2 regions of the Alteromonas sp. MB-3u-76 genome follow, and region 2 is predicted to be linked to the other one. Evidence: riboswitches for the same ligand, from Rfam matches in the RefSeq annotation. Region 2 holds a riboswitch; the other holds the start of a gene.
What was found. Region 2 has a riboswitch for thiamine pyrophosphate ahead of CW735_RS05485 (TonB-dependent receptor). Riboswitches for the same ligand answer to the same signal wherever they lie in the genome.
Positions count from the first base shown of each region.

Region 1: it holds a riboswitch for thiamine pyrophosphate, as region 2 does, so the genes downstream of both, thiC (phosphomethylpyrimidine synthase ThiC) here and CW735_RS05485 (TonB-dependent receptor) in region 2, are expected to answer to the same signal.

Region 1 is NZ_CP025115.1:1,602,903-1,610,813, reverse strand. It holds gene CW735_RS07220 (ATP-NAD kinase family protein) at 1-739, opposite strand, end outside; gene CW735_RS07215 (elongation factor P hydroxylase) at 736-1,335, opposite strand; gene CW735_RS07210 (FFLEELY motif protein) at 1,552-2,274, shown strand; gene CW735_RS07205 (acyl-CoA thioesterase) at 2,342-2,788, shown strand; gene CW735_RS07200 (retropepsin-like aspartic protease family protein) at 2,826-4,016, shown strand; gene CW735_RS07195 (L-lactate permease) at 4,037-5,605, opposite strand; TPP riboswitch at 5,765-5,876, shown strand; gene thiC (phosphomethylpyrimidine synthase ThiC) at 6,090-7,911, shown strand, end outside.
Region 2 is NZ_CP025115.1:1,206,927-1,214,837, reverse strand. It holds gene CW735_RS05485 (TonB-dependent receptor) at 1-1,563, opposite strand, end outside; TPP riboswitch at 1,620-1,724, opposite strand; gene CW735_RS05480 (acyl-CoA thioesterase) at 1,880-2,305, opposite strand; gene CW735_RS05475 (GNAT family N-acetyltransferase) at 2,366-4,756, shown strand; gene CW735_RS05470 (tetratricopeptide repeat protein) at 4,805-6,070, opposite strand; gene CW735_RS05465 (energy transducer TonB) at 6,073-6,684, opposite strand; gene CW735_RS05460 (ExbD/TolR family protein) at 6,686-7,084, opposite strand; gene CW735_RS05455 (MotA/TolQ/ExbB proton channel family protein) at 7,096-7,620, opposite strand; gene CW735_RS05450 (MotA/TolQ/ExbB proton channel family protein) at 7,622-7,911, opposite strand, start outside.

The DNA.
Region 1 (7,911 bases), 400 kb from region 2:
CGGAGCCCATGACGAAAAGCGTATCTGACTCATCTTCCATTAATTCAGCTACATAAGCTGAAATATCATCGAGCACCAAAGCTTCGTCTTCTTTGCCGCCCATTTTTACTGCCTGAATATACGTCAACTCTGCCGGAACTCGCATTTCACCGTAATGTTTAGCAATCACCTTGCCCTTACGAAAAGCGTCTTCGTCGATATCACGAACTTCGGCATCCATTACACTAACAAGCTCTCCGGCTATCATTTGGCTAACAACCTGACCTGCAGCGGCAGGCGAAACACAGTAAACTCCCGAGTGAATTTTACAGCCTGCCGGTACACCGAGAACAGGTATTGAATCGCCCACAACACTACAAATATTGCGCGCAGTACCATCTCCACCGGCAAAGAGTAAGAGATCTACATTAGCCTCGCACATCGCTCGTGCTGCATTTTCTGAATCTTCTCCCTCAGTTTGTTGGCTGCTAGGACGGTAAATTACCTCGCATGGAATACCTAAAGATGCGCACACGCTCTCGCCCATTTCTCCGGCCGCTGTGAATACCGAAAACTGCCCGTTAAGCGCTTCTAGAATACTGAGCGCTTTAGCCATTTTCTCATTGGCTTTTTTCTCAGCGCCCATCGCTAGGGCCTTTTCACGTATTTGTGCGCCATCGCTTCCTTTCAAAGCCAGTGCGCCGCCAATACCCGCAAACGGATTTACAATTATTCCTAGTCGAAAAACTGGCTTACTCATGCAGCATTATCTCCAACGCGTTTGGTTGATAAAGTTTCGTGTTCGGTAACCGTATTAAATGTCGTTGCCAATGCCGAAATAAAACGTTGTGCCCTGTCAGGGAAACCATTTTTGCGGAAATAGGCCAACTGTGCGGCAACATTTTTTGTAAAGCCTTCTCGATCTGGCTCTGCACCATTCAGGTTATCTGTACTAACTTGAAATTGCCGCCCTGCTGCTTCGGTAAATGCCCACTCAATGGCTTGAGGCTTTATTTCTACCTTTTCAAACTTGGCTTGCTGCTGCTCGTCTCTACCGTCTGGGCAATACCAATAACCATAATCTTCCATCAACCTGCGCTTTTCTCCTGCAATACACCAATGAGCAACTTCGTGCAGCGCACTAGAAAAGAAACCGTGGGCAAAAACTATTTGATGATGATCACAGTGCTTACTCGCCGGTAAGTAAATGGGTTCATCGTCACCCAAAACAAGCCGCGTGTTGTAGTCGACAAACGTGCGATTAAATAGCGCGATCAGTGTTAAAACGCTGGCTTTTTCATTGCTATCTTTAACGCTGCCATCGCCATGATCTGTGTGCTGATGATTAATGTCCATTTGAGTTCGTAATACTTAACCGACGTTGGTGCGAGCCACGCACTGAGTATGCTGGATAAAACAAGCCTACCTGGTGTTGCGCAAGCATCGTCACAGAATTAATTTGGCGCAGATTATATCAGCAAAGAGGTGACTTCTCACTTGAAAGCTAGGCTCGCATGAGTCAATCTAGCTTTACGAATTGATTCACTTATCAAAAACATGGGGTGAAAAAGCTTGGCACAAGACATCATTAAACATATTCATCGCGTTAATGCTCAACGTGACTTGGCAAACAAACTGAATATTATGCCTCTTGTGCATCAACTCCAAGACTGGCAGTGTCAGCGATTATTAGTGAGCCACGATGATTTGGCCCAGCAAAAGCGCTACCAGAAGGCGATGGCGTTTTTCGTTGAGGAGCTTTACGGGCCTAAAGACTTTAGCCAGCGCGATGCAGATTTAGTGCGCGTAATACCCAAATTGGCAAAAGTACTGCCCGAAAAAGCCATGAATGCGATGAATGATGCACTTTCTCTAAACGCGCTCTCTTTCGACTTAGATATGGAGCTAGCCCAGTATCTACATGCTCATTTTCTAAACGAGCCAATTAATAAAGACACCTATGCAATGGCATATCGGCATGTTGGAAGAAAGGCAGATCGCGAGAAGCAGATAAATATTATATCGCACCTAGGCGATCAGCTTGCCGACGTAATCAAAGTGCGGGGTATTGGTATGCTTATTTCACTTTCTCGTCGCCCAGCAAAAATGGCGGGGTTACTTGCACTGCATGAGTTTTTGGAACGAGGATTCAACTCTTTCAAAGCCATTGGTGACGTGCAAAGCTTTATTCAACCGGTATTGAAGCGTGAAACGCAACTTATGGAAATCTTACTGAGCGAAACTACTCGGCTGCCAGTTGATAATCCGCTTCCCAATGTGCCATTACAGCCGTAAACGGCAGGCCATTAGCAATAACAGGTTTAACAAGGAATTTTGTTTGAAAGAACACGCTATTGATTGGATGTACGATAAGCCATTCATTCAAGACTGGCATATTGATGCGACACATATTGACCATTACAACCACGTTAATAATGTGGCCTACTTGGCACAATTAGAGAAATTGGCATGGGCTCACTCTAATGCGTTAGGACTTCAATTTACAGATTACCAAACACTTAATCGAGGCATGGTAATTAGACGTCATGAGTTGAATTATCATCTTCCTGCGCACTTGAATGACACCTTACAATGCGCCACATGGATAGTGAAATGCGATAATAAACTTACGCTTTCTAGACAGTTCCAATTTATTTGCTCTAAGCGCAAAAAAACGGTGTTTGATGCGCTTACCCAGTTTGTATGCGTCAGTTTAGACACAGGCGCGCCAAAACGGATGCCGGCTCAATTTATAAGAGCCTATGGCGAGGCGTGTATTGAATTACCTGCAGAAAAACGCGAGCGATAATATGCACACATTCGTAGTTAGTTTTTGAGTAGTTTGAATGAATCGCATTCTGATAGTAGTTGTTATAGCGTTACTCAGCGCCTCGCTGGTAACAAACATATACTTGTGGCAGCGTCTTTCAAGCTATGATGAGGGCGGCTCTGTTAAAAGCGGCTATACTAGCTCATCAACGGGCAATGAATCGAATACAAACTCCGTGGGTGATAGCGTGTGCGGTGCTGGTAAAGGTGGCAGCGCAAACTGCAATAAAAACCCAACCCAGTATAACCCTAAAAGCACGGAGCTAATGGCTGATGCGCAAACGCCCTCACTCAAAGCGTTAACAGCAATGCTTGAGGCAGGCGAGTATAGCCAGCTGGCGGTAGAAATTAATAACCAGCTAAAGTTATCGCCCTTAAGCGAACCTCTGTTGCTTCTTGAAGCAGAGCTCGTAGAGCGCACGAAGCCTTTACCTACAGCGCTAATTAATTATTACGATTTAGCTGAGCTGCCGTTATCCCTAAGTGCCTTGAAAAAAATTCAGCACAAAGTAGAAAGCCTGTACAACCAAGCGCAAGCTCAGCTTCAAAAAAATCAGCAGTGGGAGCTTGTCGCCAAGCTCAACGAGCCGCTATTTCAACGCCAGCCAGACAATAAGGAATTCACGCTTAATTTGGCTACCGCCTATGCGCATCAGGAAAAAATGACACTAATGGAGGACGTACTCGCTGCCCTACCCTTTAATGATAACGATGCACAGGCTATTCGCGATATGGCGTACGCACAACAAACAGCAAACACAGACGCTAATGATGATGAAACAAACACTACCAACACCTTTTCTGATAGCCCAGACGATATTCAAGTCGCGCTCGAGCGAATAGGCAATCAGTATCGCGTTGAAGCCATTGCACTTAATCAACGCGCATCGATGATCCTTGATACTGGGGCTAGCACGACTGCCATTTCGTCACGCTTATTTGCCCGTTTAGGCAAAATGAGAAACCTGACATTTATTGGTATATTTAACGTTCAGACAGCATCGGGAAGTGTGGAAGCTCAGCTTGTAAAAATTCCAAAATTTACCTTTGCAGGTTACACATTTAACGATGTTTCAGCCATTGTACTTCCAGAGGAGGCGCTGCCTGATGCCGACGGACTTTTAGGTATGAATGTTCTTGGTGAATTCGATTTTTCTATTCTTCCCCAAGAGGACATATTGCTTTTAAACCTAAGAGAAAACAAATAGCTGCGTCTAATTACTCTAGCCTATCGCATAACCTGAGACAATATTCCCGCAATTAACGCGAATACAAGCATTGGCTTTATCGTTTGCTTAATCATTTTTCCTTCCTGGTTTTTTATCCCCAAAATTGCAGAGACCGCAATAATATTATTAATACACACCATATTTCCCATTGCAGCCCCAACAGATTGTAATGACAAAACCAGCGGGACCGACAGTTGCGCCTGTTCAGCGATACCATATTGAATACCACCAAAGGTAAGATTTGAAACTGTTGCAGACCCAGAGAAAAATGAGCCTAACGCACCAAGTAACGACGCTACATAAAGCCAATTTTCTCCGGTCGCGTCAGCTAAGTTATTAGCAATGATAAACATGGGCGATGATTCACCCCCTTGCATCATAAAATTAACCATAATAAGCGCTCCAACAAGGGCAATAGCGGGATGCTTGATGCGCTCTCCCGTTTCGGAAACTGCTTGGCGAAGCTCAAAAAAACTCACTTTTAAAAAAGGAATTAACAGGACAATGGTAACAATAAAAGGAATAAGCGCTGGAACATACAGGGTTTTATAAGACCAGCTGATAGTAGTACCAAGAATGTCATTCCAGCTAACAATGAGGGCTTTACTTACTTCAATGTCAAAGAGCTGAAACCAAACTTCGGTGTTATTTAAAAGCGGTTTTACCCCTAGCTGCTGCACACGCGTTATTACGAGAATAACGATCATGATAATAAATGGAGATAGACCCACTACAATATTTTCCAATGAGCTCTCTTTTTTCAGATTCGTACTGGTATGATTTACACGTTTAAGCCCCACTCCAAATTTTGCAAAGGCAATCGACAGGGAAAGTCCAATTGCACCGCCAATTAAGGCAGGGAATTCATAGTTTACTTGAGCCAACAAAAGGTAAGGCACAGTACAACTTAAAACACTGATAAAAATAAATACTGCATTAGCCCGAATATCGCGCCACCCCACTACGAATTTAAGCGCCAGTAAGGGAATAAAAAAACCTGCGACAAAATGAATGAAAGCAGTGAGAGAGGATACTTCTAATAATGTTTCCTCACTTAAGTTGAGCGCCTCAAAGCCGAACCAAGTGGGCGTGCCAACAGCACCAAACGAGACTGGAATGGTATTCATAACGAGCGTGAGAAGTGCAACACGCAGAGCGGGAAAACCCAATCCTACCAAAATAGGCGCAGCAATGGCCGCCGGCGTGCCAAAACCAGACGCTCCCTCAAGCATAAAAGTAAATGCCCAACCAATAATCATAAGTTGCGCCACTTTATTGCTACTGACACTTTCTAAGTAGTGTCTTAGCTTTTCCTGCGAGCCTGAACGAACAAGTATACTGTTTAGCAGGATGGCGCCCGCTACTATCGACAGTGGTGTTAACACTGAAAGTAAACCTGCAATTGTGTTTGCTGCTAATTCTGGTGCTCTACCCTGAAAGTAGAATAGCTGCAGAAAGCCAATGAATAATGCCGTTAATGGCAATGCTATATGAGCTGGCCATGGTCGCTCTTTTGTCATGCTCCAAACTAGCACTATGATGGGTAATGTTGCGATAAAAGTATCCATACCACGCCTTTTTTTGACATTCGCGCTGAAAAATTGACGAGATTCAGTGTAATGCAGCAACTCTGTAAAAACATAAAAAATGTCTTTTTTAGCCATGCCAGCAGTTAAAAAAAGACAAAGGTTGTAATTCGGTACACGATGAATATATAGTATTCGGCAAGTTACTTGTCGGAGTGCTTCACTGGTTATCCAGTAAGCTGAGACTGCGAAAGCGGGATCCGTAGAACCTGATCAGGCTAATACCTGCGAAGGGAACAAGAATAAATGTTGTATCGTGCTTTAACACTTTTTTTGCGTTTGAACAGACTTTAATGAAAGAATGTTCACAATAAAATTGATACGGGTTTGATGTCTTACCCTGTCAATCGCATTTAGTTTTAAACTTAATCGGCACGCGTGTTTTGCATCATGCTCTGCACTTCATTTTTCTTTTCACTCCTGACAAGCATTTTACCTAACGCCAACTCAAAAGGGCCTAAATGCTATGTCGACACGACGCGAACAGCGCCAACAAGCGCAACACTTTATCAATCAATTAGCCGGTGAGGCTTACCCAAACTCTACTCGTCATTACGAACTAGGAACCAGCAACGATATCAAAGTTGCTATGCGCCTTATTCATCAGCACGACAGTTTAATTGGCGGTACAGAGCAAAACCCGCTGCATGAACCAAACCCTCCTATTCCAGTTTATGACACTTCAGGACCTTACGGTGATCCGTTGGAAACAATTGATGTGCAAAGAGGGCTATCTCCAATGCGTTCGCCATGGATACAGCAGCGCAACGATACTGAAGAGTTAGATGGTGTTACCTCTTCTTTTGCGAAGGAGCGAGAGGCAGATGTGTTTGCTGAAGACTTTAGGTTTTTGCGCAGCAGAAAACCGCGGCGGGCTAAGTCACAAAAAAACGTGACCCAACTTCACTACGCTCGGCAAGGGATCATTACCCCAGAAATGGAATACATAGCCATTCGAGAAAATATGGGCCGCTCGTCCATTCAGCATGTCGATTTAACCCAACAACACCAAGGCGAAAGCTTTGGAGCAAGCCTACCCGAAGTAATAACACCGGAATTTGTGCGCCAGGAAGTGGCGGCTGGACGGGCAATTATACCGTGCAATATTAATCACCCAGAGCTGGAGCCCATGATTATTGGCCGCAATTTTTTAGTTAAAATAAACGCCAACATCGGCAATTCTGCGGTGACTTCGTCTATTGAAGAAGAGGTCGAAAAGTTGGTTTGGTCTACCCGATGGGGCGCAGATACCATTATGGATTTATCAACAGGTAGAAACATTCACGAAACGAGAGAATGGTTGCTTCGCAACAGTCCGGTTCCTCTCGGCACGGTACCAATTTATCAGGCTTTGGAGAAGGTAAATGGTGTAGCAGAAGCACTTACTTGGGAGGTATTTAAAGACACGCTTATTGAGCAGGCTGAGCAAGGCGTAGACTACTTCACTATTCACGCCGGCGTACTGCTTGAATATGTGCCGATGACGGCAAAACGAGTTACCGGCATTGTGTCTCGCGGCGGCTCTATTATGGCTAAATGGTGTTTAAGTCACCATCAAGAAAGCTTTTTATATGAACACTTTCAGGAGATCTGCGAGATTTGCGCCCAATACGATGTGTCGCTTTCTCTTGGCGATGGCCTTAGGCCTGGGAGTGTTGCCGATGCCAATGATGAGGCGCAATTTGCCGAGCTGCACACCCTAGGCGAGTTGACAAAAATTGCGTGGGAATACGACGTACAGGTAATGATAGAAGGCCCAGGGCACGTGCCAATGCACATGATTAAAGCCAATATGGAAGAGCAGCTCACGCATTGCCATGAAGCCCCCTTTTATACGCTAGGCCCGCTTACTACCGACATAGCGCCAGGTTACGACCACATTACCTCTGGCATAGGTGCTGCAATGATTGGCTGGTATGGCTGTGCCATGCTCTGCTATGTCACCCCCAAAGAACACCTAGGGCTGCCCAATAAAGAAGACGTAAAGCAGGGGCTTATCACCTATAAAATTGCCGCTCACGCTGCAGATTTAGCGAAAGGTCATCCTGGTGCTCAAATTCGAGACAATGCCATGTCGAAAGCGCGCTTCGAATTCAGATGGGAAGATCAATTTAATCTTGCCCTCGATCCGCACACTGCCAGAGCCTATCACGATGAAACGTTACCACAGGCATCTGGCAAGGTAGCGCATTTTTGCTCTATGTGTGGCCCTAAATTTTGCAGCATGAAAATATCACAGGAAGTGCGAGAGGTCGCCAAAAAGGAAACACTTGAAGCGCAAAAAGAAG
Region 2 (7,911 bases):
GCTCACTTGTGTGTCGGTTCTGTCCATATAAAAAATAGCAGCACGGGCTGTTAAGTTAGAAACAAGAAGCGGACCTTTAACACCGACTTCATAGTTCCAATTGTATTCTTCGTCGAAGAAACGTTGGTCTTCATTAACTCTGTTGTCTGGATTGAACCCCGGGCCTTTAAAGCCTCTTGAGATACTTCCATAATAAAAATGATCTCCACGGGTGTATTGAAGAGCGATTTTGCCCCCCACCATATTGGTATCATTACTTCGAGTTAAACCACGATTATCAGCAAATTCAAAATCGTAATTTTCTGCACGAACGCCTGCAATTAAGGTTAAATCATCTTGTAAACGAGTTTCTGTGCGCAAATAAAGTGCTGTAGTGGTAGGCGCAAACTCGCTAGCATAATCGCCGCTTAGATAGGTATATTGGCGCAACAGCTTCTCTTCGGTGCCTTTGTAAAAGGCCCCCACGGTCCAGTTTGTTTTGCCATTAAATAGCGCAGCATCATCTGAAGATACAAAGCGCACTTCCCCAGTTTGAGTATCTACATCGCGAAAGTAGGCGTCGAAAGAGGTGTATCCAAACGGATGGAAGCCCGTGAATGTCCAGTCTTCATCATAACCATAGGCTATGTTGTGAGAAGCATGAGTGGCTATCACAATAAGGTCACCAGCGCGTGTTGCTGTTGTTGAGCGAGCGCTAACAGCATGGGTTTGGTGTTCATCAAAACCTGGCTCGTCAGAAAGCGTTCTATTGTCATTGTCTAAAGAAAACGCATCATAGCCGTTGTCGATGTCATACCAGCGATATGCAAGTGCCAGAGTGGTGTTTTTATCTACATTACCCTCAACTGCCACACGCATTGCGGTTTCATCTATGTTATTGGTGTCGTCTCTATTTAAGAAGGTATTTTCAACAAAGCCATCACTTCTGTTATGCACTAAGGCAACTCGATATCCCCAATTCGCATTGATGTCGTCGCCGGTAGCCGCTTCAACACGATAGCTATCTTTGTTACCAACTCGGGCTTCTACATAATCTGGTGCGCTGCTGCCCACATCGTTGCTCGATAATTTTACCGCACCCGCTAAAGCTCCTGTTCCATAAAGCGTCGCCTGCGGTCCTCGATATACTTCTAACTGCTTAGTATCGAAAATAATGCCCGCTGCGGCTAAACCTGAAAAATCGAATTCATCGGTGATAAAGCTTACTGATGGATTAATCGGCTCTGCGAACTGACTTCTTTCACCAATACCGCGAATTTGAATAAACCTTCCGCGAGACGCACCCGCAGCAAAGTTTACATTGGGAATGCTGTTTAACACGCTATCGATATGTGAAGGCTGTCTACTGCGCAAGCGCTCTTGGCCCAAAATAGTCGCGCTGGTGCTAAGCTGGTCTAGTGTGGTTTGACGAAAGTCGCCCGTGACGACTATCTTTTCTATTTCTTGTGCTGCTACAGCGTCATTTTGAACATTTTCGGTAACGCTCGCTTGTGCAAATGCAGAGCTTGCTTGCCCAAGAATAGAGGATGCAACTAAGGATAGAGTGAAAAATTGTTTGTACATAGGATCTCTTGTTCTCTTAATAAGAAAAAAGACCCGGGATTAACGGCAGGTGTTCAGGCTATATTGTAAACCATTCCTACGCCGGTATTATCCGGATCAGGTTTAAGGGTTCCCACTGTTGTGGATCTCAGACCGTAAAACGGACACCCCTTGGTATAATTCGTTTAAAAATCAATGAAAAATAACGAACGCGACGGAGTGTACCACCTCCCTCTGTTCGGTCAAGCACAGCAAGCGTTAAGCTAAGTTCATATTTCTTCTAACTTATTAAAAATTCAAAACGTTGTGAAAATTTACATGCGCTTGCATTCGGCCTTCAGCTTTTATCTATATTCAGATTTAATCTGCGAACTTCATCATCGGTTTGCGCTATTAGCCCCTCTAATGTTTTTCCGTGGGCAGTAGGCTGTCTTGACTCAGGGTCAACTTTTACAAAAACAATATCGTCGGCAAAACAAATTGTTTTTTTCGTCGCTTTATTACGCACAAGGCAACTTACGGTAATAGAGGTTCTCCCCACCGCTTTGGTCTCTAAACCAAACTCAACAATATCGCCCTGCATTGCTGGCGATTCGAAACTAATTTCACCAATGTGCTTGGTGACCAAACAATTGGTTTCAAGCTGACATATCGCCCATATGGCAGCTTCTTCGTCAATCCACTCTAGTGCTCTACCGCCAAACAATGAGTTGGCATAATTGAGATCGTTGGGCATAACTAAACGCCGAGAGAGAAAGCGCATTCGAATTCCTTAATATAAATCGCTACTATATGACTTTAATTATACCGAAAAAAACTTTACATGGCGCTACAACAATTACGCGAATGGCTTCTTACCCTTGATAGCTATGAGTCGAAGCTCGATATGGGCAACCCAGCATTAAGAAGCAAACCTAATGATTATCACAGGCGCATACTTGTTATATCTGGAGATGAAGCCTTCTGTCGTAGCAGCCTTAGTTTTTTAATGAACAATATTCCTGAGAATATTCAGGTAGATTCCTTTACCGGCTCAGAACTAAAAGGTAAAAACAGAAAAATGCTTTTAGGTTCTGAACGAGATATCGGTATTTTACATTGCCATGAATCATTCAGCCCGGGCAACGTTATGGCCCTAGCTGGAACTGTAAAAAAGTCTGGCTGTTTAATTCTAGTAACTCCAGCACTTAAGACATGGCCGTATAAACACGACTTCCCATTTATTTCTCATGGTTATTCAATTAACCTCAGTGCTTATATAACAAGGGCTGTACAACACTTGAACGCTGACAAGCGAGTAGCCCTTCACAGCCAAGAAAGTACTTATATACCAAACGCACAGTCTATGACTGTCTCATCACGTAGTGATAACTTTAAGATTGAACAGAGCAGCACGAGTTTGGTAGAAAATGATTTTGAAAATGGGAGTGTTCATTTTCTGTCATCCCAACAGAAGCAGGCATTTAACGCACTTTGTGAGCAATATAGCAACGGCAATCTAAACACAATTGTTTCTGCGCCAAGAGGCCGCGGAAAATCTACATTATTAGGTATATTTGCTTGGTACCTGTTGTGTAAAGGCAAACGGGTGTTGTTAACGAGTACCCTTATAGACAATGTACATGTTGTTTTTAACCAATTAGAGAAGATATCGGAAAGTACTCAGCTTCTAAAGATGCGTAAAATTTCTGATAAAAAATACATAATGGGCGATGGTGTTATCGAGTGGATGGCTCCCGATAATACACTGCTCAAGCAAGGTAATAATGACGTTATCCTTATCGACGAAGCCGCCTCCTTTCCTCTGCCTATGCTTTTTGAAATTGTTGAAAAAAACTGTAGCTGGGTATTAAGCACCACTATTCAAGGTTATGAGGGGAGCGGAAGTGGCTTCCTGCATAAACTTATGCCGCGTTTAACCAACTTCCTAAAACGCACAAAAAGCACCGACCTTAATCAGATAGAACTTACAACGCCACTGCGCTGGTTGGAAAATGATCCTATCGAGGACTTTTTAAGAGGTGTGTTCTTGTTTGAAGACGTTAACGCTTCATCAACTATTGAGTTATCGGCTAGTTCGGTTAACAGCACTGACGAGTTGAGACAGAAGCAACTTAACGACAAAGTAGATAATCAAGAGACCAGTATTGAAAATCATTTAAAAAACGATGAGCTCAATATACATCCCCAAATACTAGCTACAGCGTTTACCCGTCTTAACGAGACTGAGCTTTCTCAAGTGATGAGTTTATTAGCCCTTGCGCATTATCAAACTTCACCAGACGATCTCATGCGCCTAATGGACAGCCCTGACCTTATTTTATTCGTGCACTTTCACCATTCTCGTGTTGTGGGCGCCGCGGTAGTCAATAAAGAAGGCGGTAATGCGCTTCAAGAGTTGGGGGATGATATTGCCATAGGGAAACGAAGACCTAAAGGTCACTTGAGCGCTCAACGAATTACATTGCTCACCGCTAATGGTAAAAATGCTGCGTTAACCTACTGGCGTATCAACCGTATTGCTGTACACCCTAAGTATCAAAGAAAGGGATTTGGTAAAGCTATTCTTAGTGAGATAAAGCAGGCGGCAAGCAGAAAAAAAGTGGATTTTTTAACTACCTCTTACGGAATCGACGAACATGTAAATATGTTTTGGGATGCCAATCATTTCAAGTGCGTGTATAGGGGTGAAAAAAGAAATAAAGCTAGTGGAGAAGTGAGTGCGCTAAGCATTTATTCACTTTCAAGCCGCGCAGAAGAAGAAGAGTCTATACTTAACAATATCTACGAGAGTCACCAAAAACAACTTCCTTTCACTTATATTAGCTACCAGTTGCAAGACCTGTACATCAAAAAGCTATCGCACTTTGTAAGCGGATATAGGCATCTAGAAAGCGTTTGGCCTATAGTCTCTTCTCTGGCAAAATCTATATCCGAAAATACGTGTAGATATAACAATACGATTAAGCGGCAAGATACTTGTTCTAAACACCAGGCGAGCTCAATCAACTTTGGCGATTGCTTTAACGATGCAATATTCGCAACCTACCCCCAATGCACTAGTGAAAAACTAATACCCTTGTTATCAAAACAAGAACTCGACTATGCAATACTGGCAGACGTTATAGAAACCTCAGGAAAAAAGGAGACTAATAATAGCCTCAAATGCTTAGTACAGCGCTTTTTGTGCAATGTAGAAAGTCAAAAGGATTAGTAAAACAAAAAAGCCTCCGTGAGGAGGCTTTTTGAACAAGCAAATCGATTAAATGCTTATGCCGCGATTTTTCGCTTTTTCCATGATGTAAGGTTCCCACGCCGATGCGTTGCGGCGAAGAGAGCGATCTTTCTTAGCTTCTTGAATATGTCTGAAGGCTTCTTTGAAGTTACCCGCGTAGAAATTCGCTTCCATAAGTGTGAAGTGAACTTTAGCAGGCTTTTCAACACCTCTATCAAGCGCATTTTCTAATGCCTTAATAGCGCCTTTATAGTCTTCAGCAACAAGTAAAAGCGTGCCTTGCTTTTTGTAAAGCTCTGGATCAGAACTCATCTCAGCAGCTTTACCATAAAGCGACGCCGCTGTTTTAAATTCCTTCGCAGAGTGATAAGCATTAGCTAGACTAGCTAACATTTTTTCATCTTCTTCAAGCAAGCCGGACTTTATGTACTTTTCCATAACCTTGGCACCGCGATACGGCATGCCATTTGTTTGGTAAAGTTGAGAAAGTGCTTTTATCTCGCTTTCTTTTTCAAGATAACCTTGAATGTAAGCAAGTTCGAATGTAGACAAAGCTTTCTTATAATCTTCAACAGAAAGATAGAAGAAACCTAACTGACTCCACCAACGCGGCTCTTCAGGGAATTTACGTACAAGTTCCTCTGCCACAGCCACAGTTTCTGGATACATCTTACGCTCGTAGAAAGACGTCAGTTTCAATACATACGGGTTTTTGTTTGGCTCTTCGTATAAAGCTATTGCTTTATCTGCTGGCTCTATCATCTTGTCTAATTGCTTAGATTCATAATAAGCCTGAGTCAAACGCGTATATACATCGGCGTCTTCTTTACAAGTGAAATCCATCCACGCGTTATACCACTTAACGGCGTCAGTAAACTTCTCTTCCTGCATACTCAAATCGCCCAATAACTTGAGAGTCTGAGAATGCTCCAGATCGTTTAGTACCTTCGGCTGAACAGAATCAGCCAAGAAACCGTAAGCCTTCATCCCTTTGCCTTCTTGAGAAGCAAGTAAGTTACCAATGAAGCGTTTTACATATGCTTTGTCAAAATCATCAGAAGGGTCAATATCGTATAGGATATTCAACGCTTCATCGACTTGGTCTTCATTGTAAAACTCAAACGCTTTCTGTACTTTTTTACCAGTACGCTCGCCTACCAACGTAGTTTTGCCCTTTTCATATCCAGGACACACCACTGCAGAAGACTGCGCTAAGGCAGCAGACGATGTGAACATCGCCCCCGCGCCTAGCACTAAAGCAACAGCTGACATTTTAAATGAACGTATCATCATAATCATTGCTCCAGTTTGAAGTCTAGTTGTACGAACATACCAGTTTGTTTAACAGCTTTGCCATCAACAATCTTAGGCTTGTATTTCCATTTGCGAAGGGCACGGCGTGCCTCGCGGTCGAAAATACGCTTTGGTTCAGCTTCGATAACTTCGATATCATCAACACCACCAACTTCGTTGATAGTGAACGACAACCTAACCCAACCTTCACGGCCATCACGCGCCGCTTGAGGTGGATACTTAGGATCGATACGAACGATAGGCGTTGCTTCACCATCACGCTGCATTGCACCAACGCCACCAATGTTTACACCAACACCACCTGTGTCTACAGCTGGAATAGCTAGGCTAAATCCGTCTGTGTCAGGTTCCGCAGCTTCCGGCTCAACTTGCTCCATTTTTGGAGGCTGAGGCGGTGGAGGCGGAGGTGGAGGCGGAACACGTTGACGCGTTTGCGTCTGGTCGTCTGGTTCCTGCATCACAATATCGATCACTGGCGCAGGCGGCACTTCGTCTGCAGGCCTAGATGAGTTTTCAATCAACTTAGCCATTAGAACGAATAGGGCAAATGCAACACCAGCACCTAATAATATAGATACAATTATACGTAACATCTTATCCCCTTGCCGCTACCGAGACTCGGTTAACGCCAGCGGCTTTAACCTGATCCATTATCTCAACTACTAAACCATGCTTTGCTTTAACATCAGCTTGGATGATTACGTAGTCAGTTGGCTGCTCGGTAAGCAGTCTTTCAATATTCGCTCTTACGCTGTGCGGCTCTACTTCACGTTTATCTAACCAAACGTTTCCATCTTCAGTTACGGCGATAAAAATGTTGGCGTTTTTGTGAAGAACCGCCTGGCTCGCATCTGGCTTGTTAACTTCAATCCCTGCTTCTTTAACGAAAACAGTGGTAACGATAAAGAAGATAAGCATGATGAAGACAATATCCAACATGGGAGTCATGTCTATCTGTGCATCTTCTTCCTCGGTTCTGACTTTTCGAGCCATAATCTCTCTCTCTAATGATGTGGCAGGCTATCAACTAGCCCTTCTCTTGCCAGCTTCACTTTCGCTTCAAGACGTGAACTGATGAACAGTCCAGATAGCGCTGCTACCATTCCCGCCATAGTTGGGATTGTAGCCATAGAGATACCAGCAGCCATAAGACGTGCGTTACTGGTTCCTTGTGTGGCCATTGTCTCGAAAACGCTGATCATTCCGGTTACCGTTCCAAGTAGTCCAATAAGAGGACACATTGCAATGATGGTGCGTATTATCAGCATTCTTGCGGTTAAGTCGTCTGACGCTTGAGAAATCCACGCGTCACGGATTCTATGCGCATACCATGAAGTGGTATCAGCTCGTGCATCCCATTTAGCGATGATGTCTTTCTTCACCTTTGGAAAAACAGAGGTTAAATACCAATAACGCTCAATCATTAAAACCCACATGAGAAAGAGCGCGGCAGCAACGAAGTAAAGTACGTCACCGCCGGTAGCGATAAAGTCCCTGACCGATTCGAATAATCCAATCAGGTAATTCATATTACGCCTTCTCCGACTCTGTATGAGCAGCAACGATGCCCGCTGTTTGCTCATCAAGAATGTGGATGATTGACTTGCTGCGAGAAGCTACGATGCTGTGAGTAAGAATTAGCGGAAGTGCCGCAATAATACCCTGAGCAGTAGTTACAAGAGCCATTGAGATACTTCCTGCCATCATACGTGGGTCACCAGTACCGAATAATGTGATGGTTTGGAACGTCTCAATCATACCAAGTACTGTACCAAGTAGACCAAGTAATGGTGCAATTGCTGCGAAGATCTTAATTACGT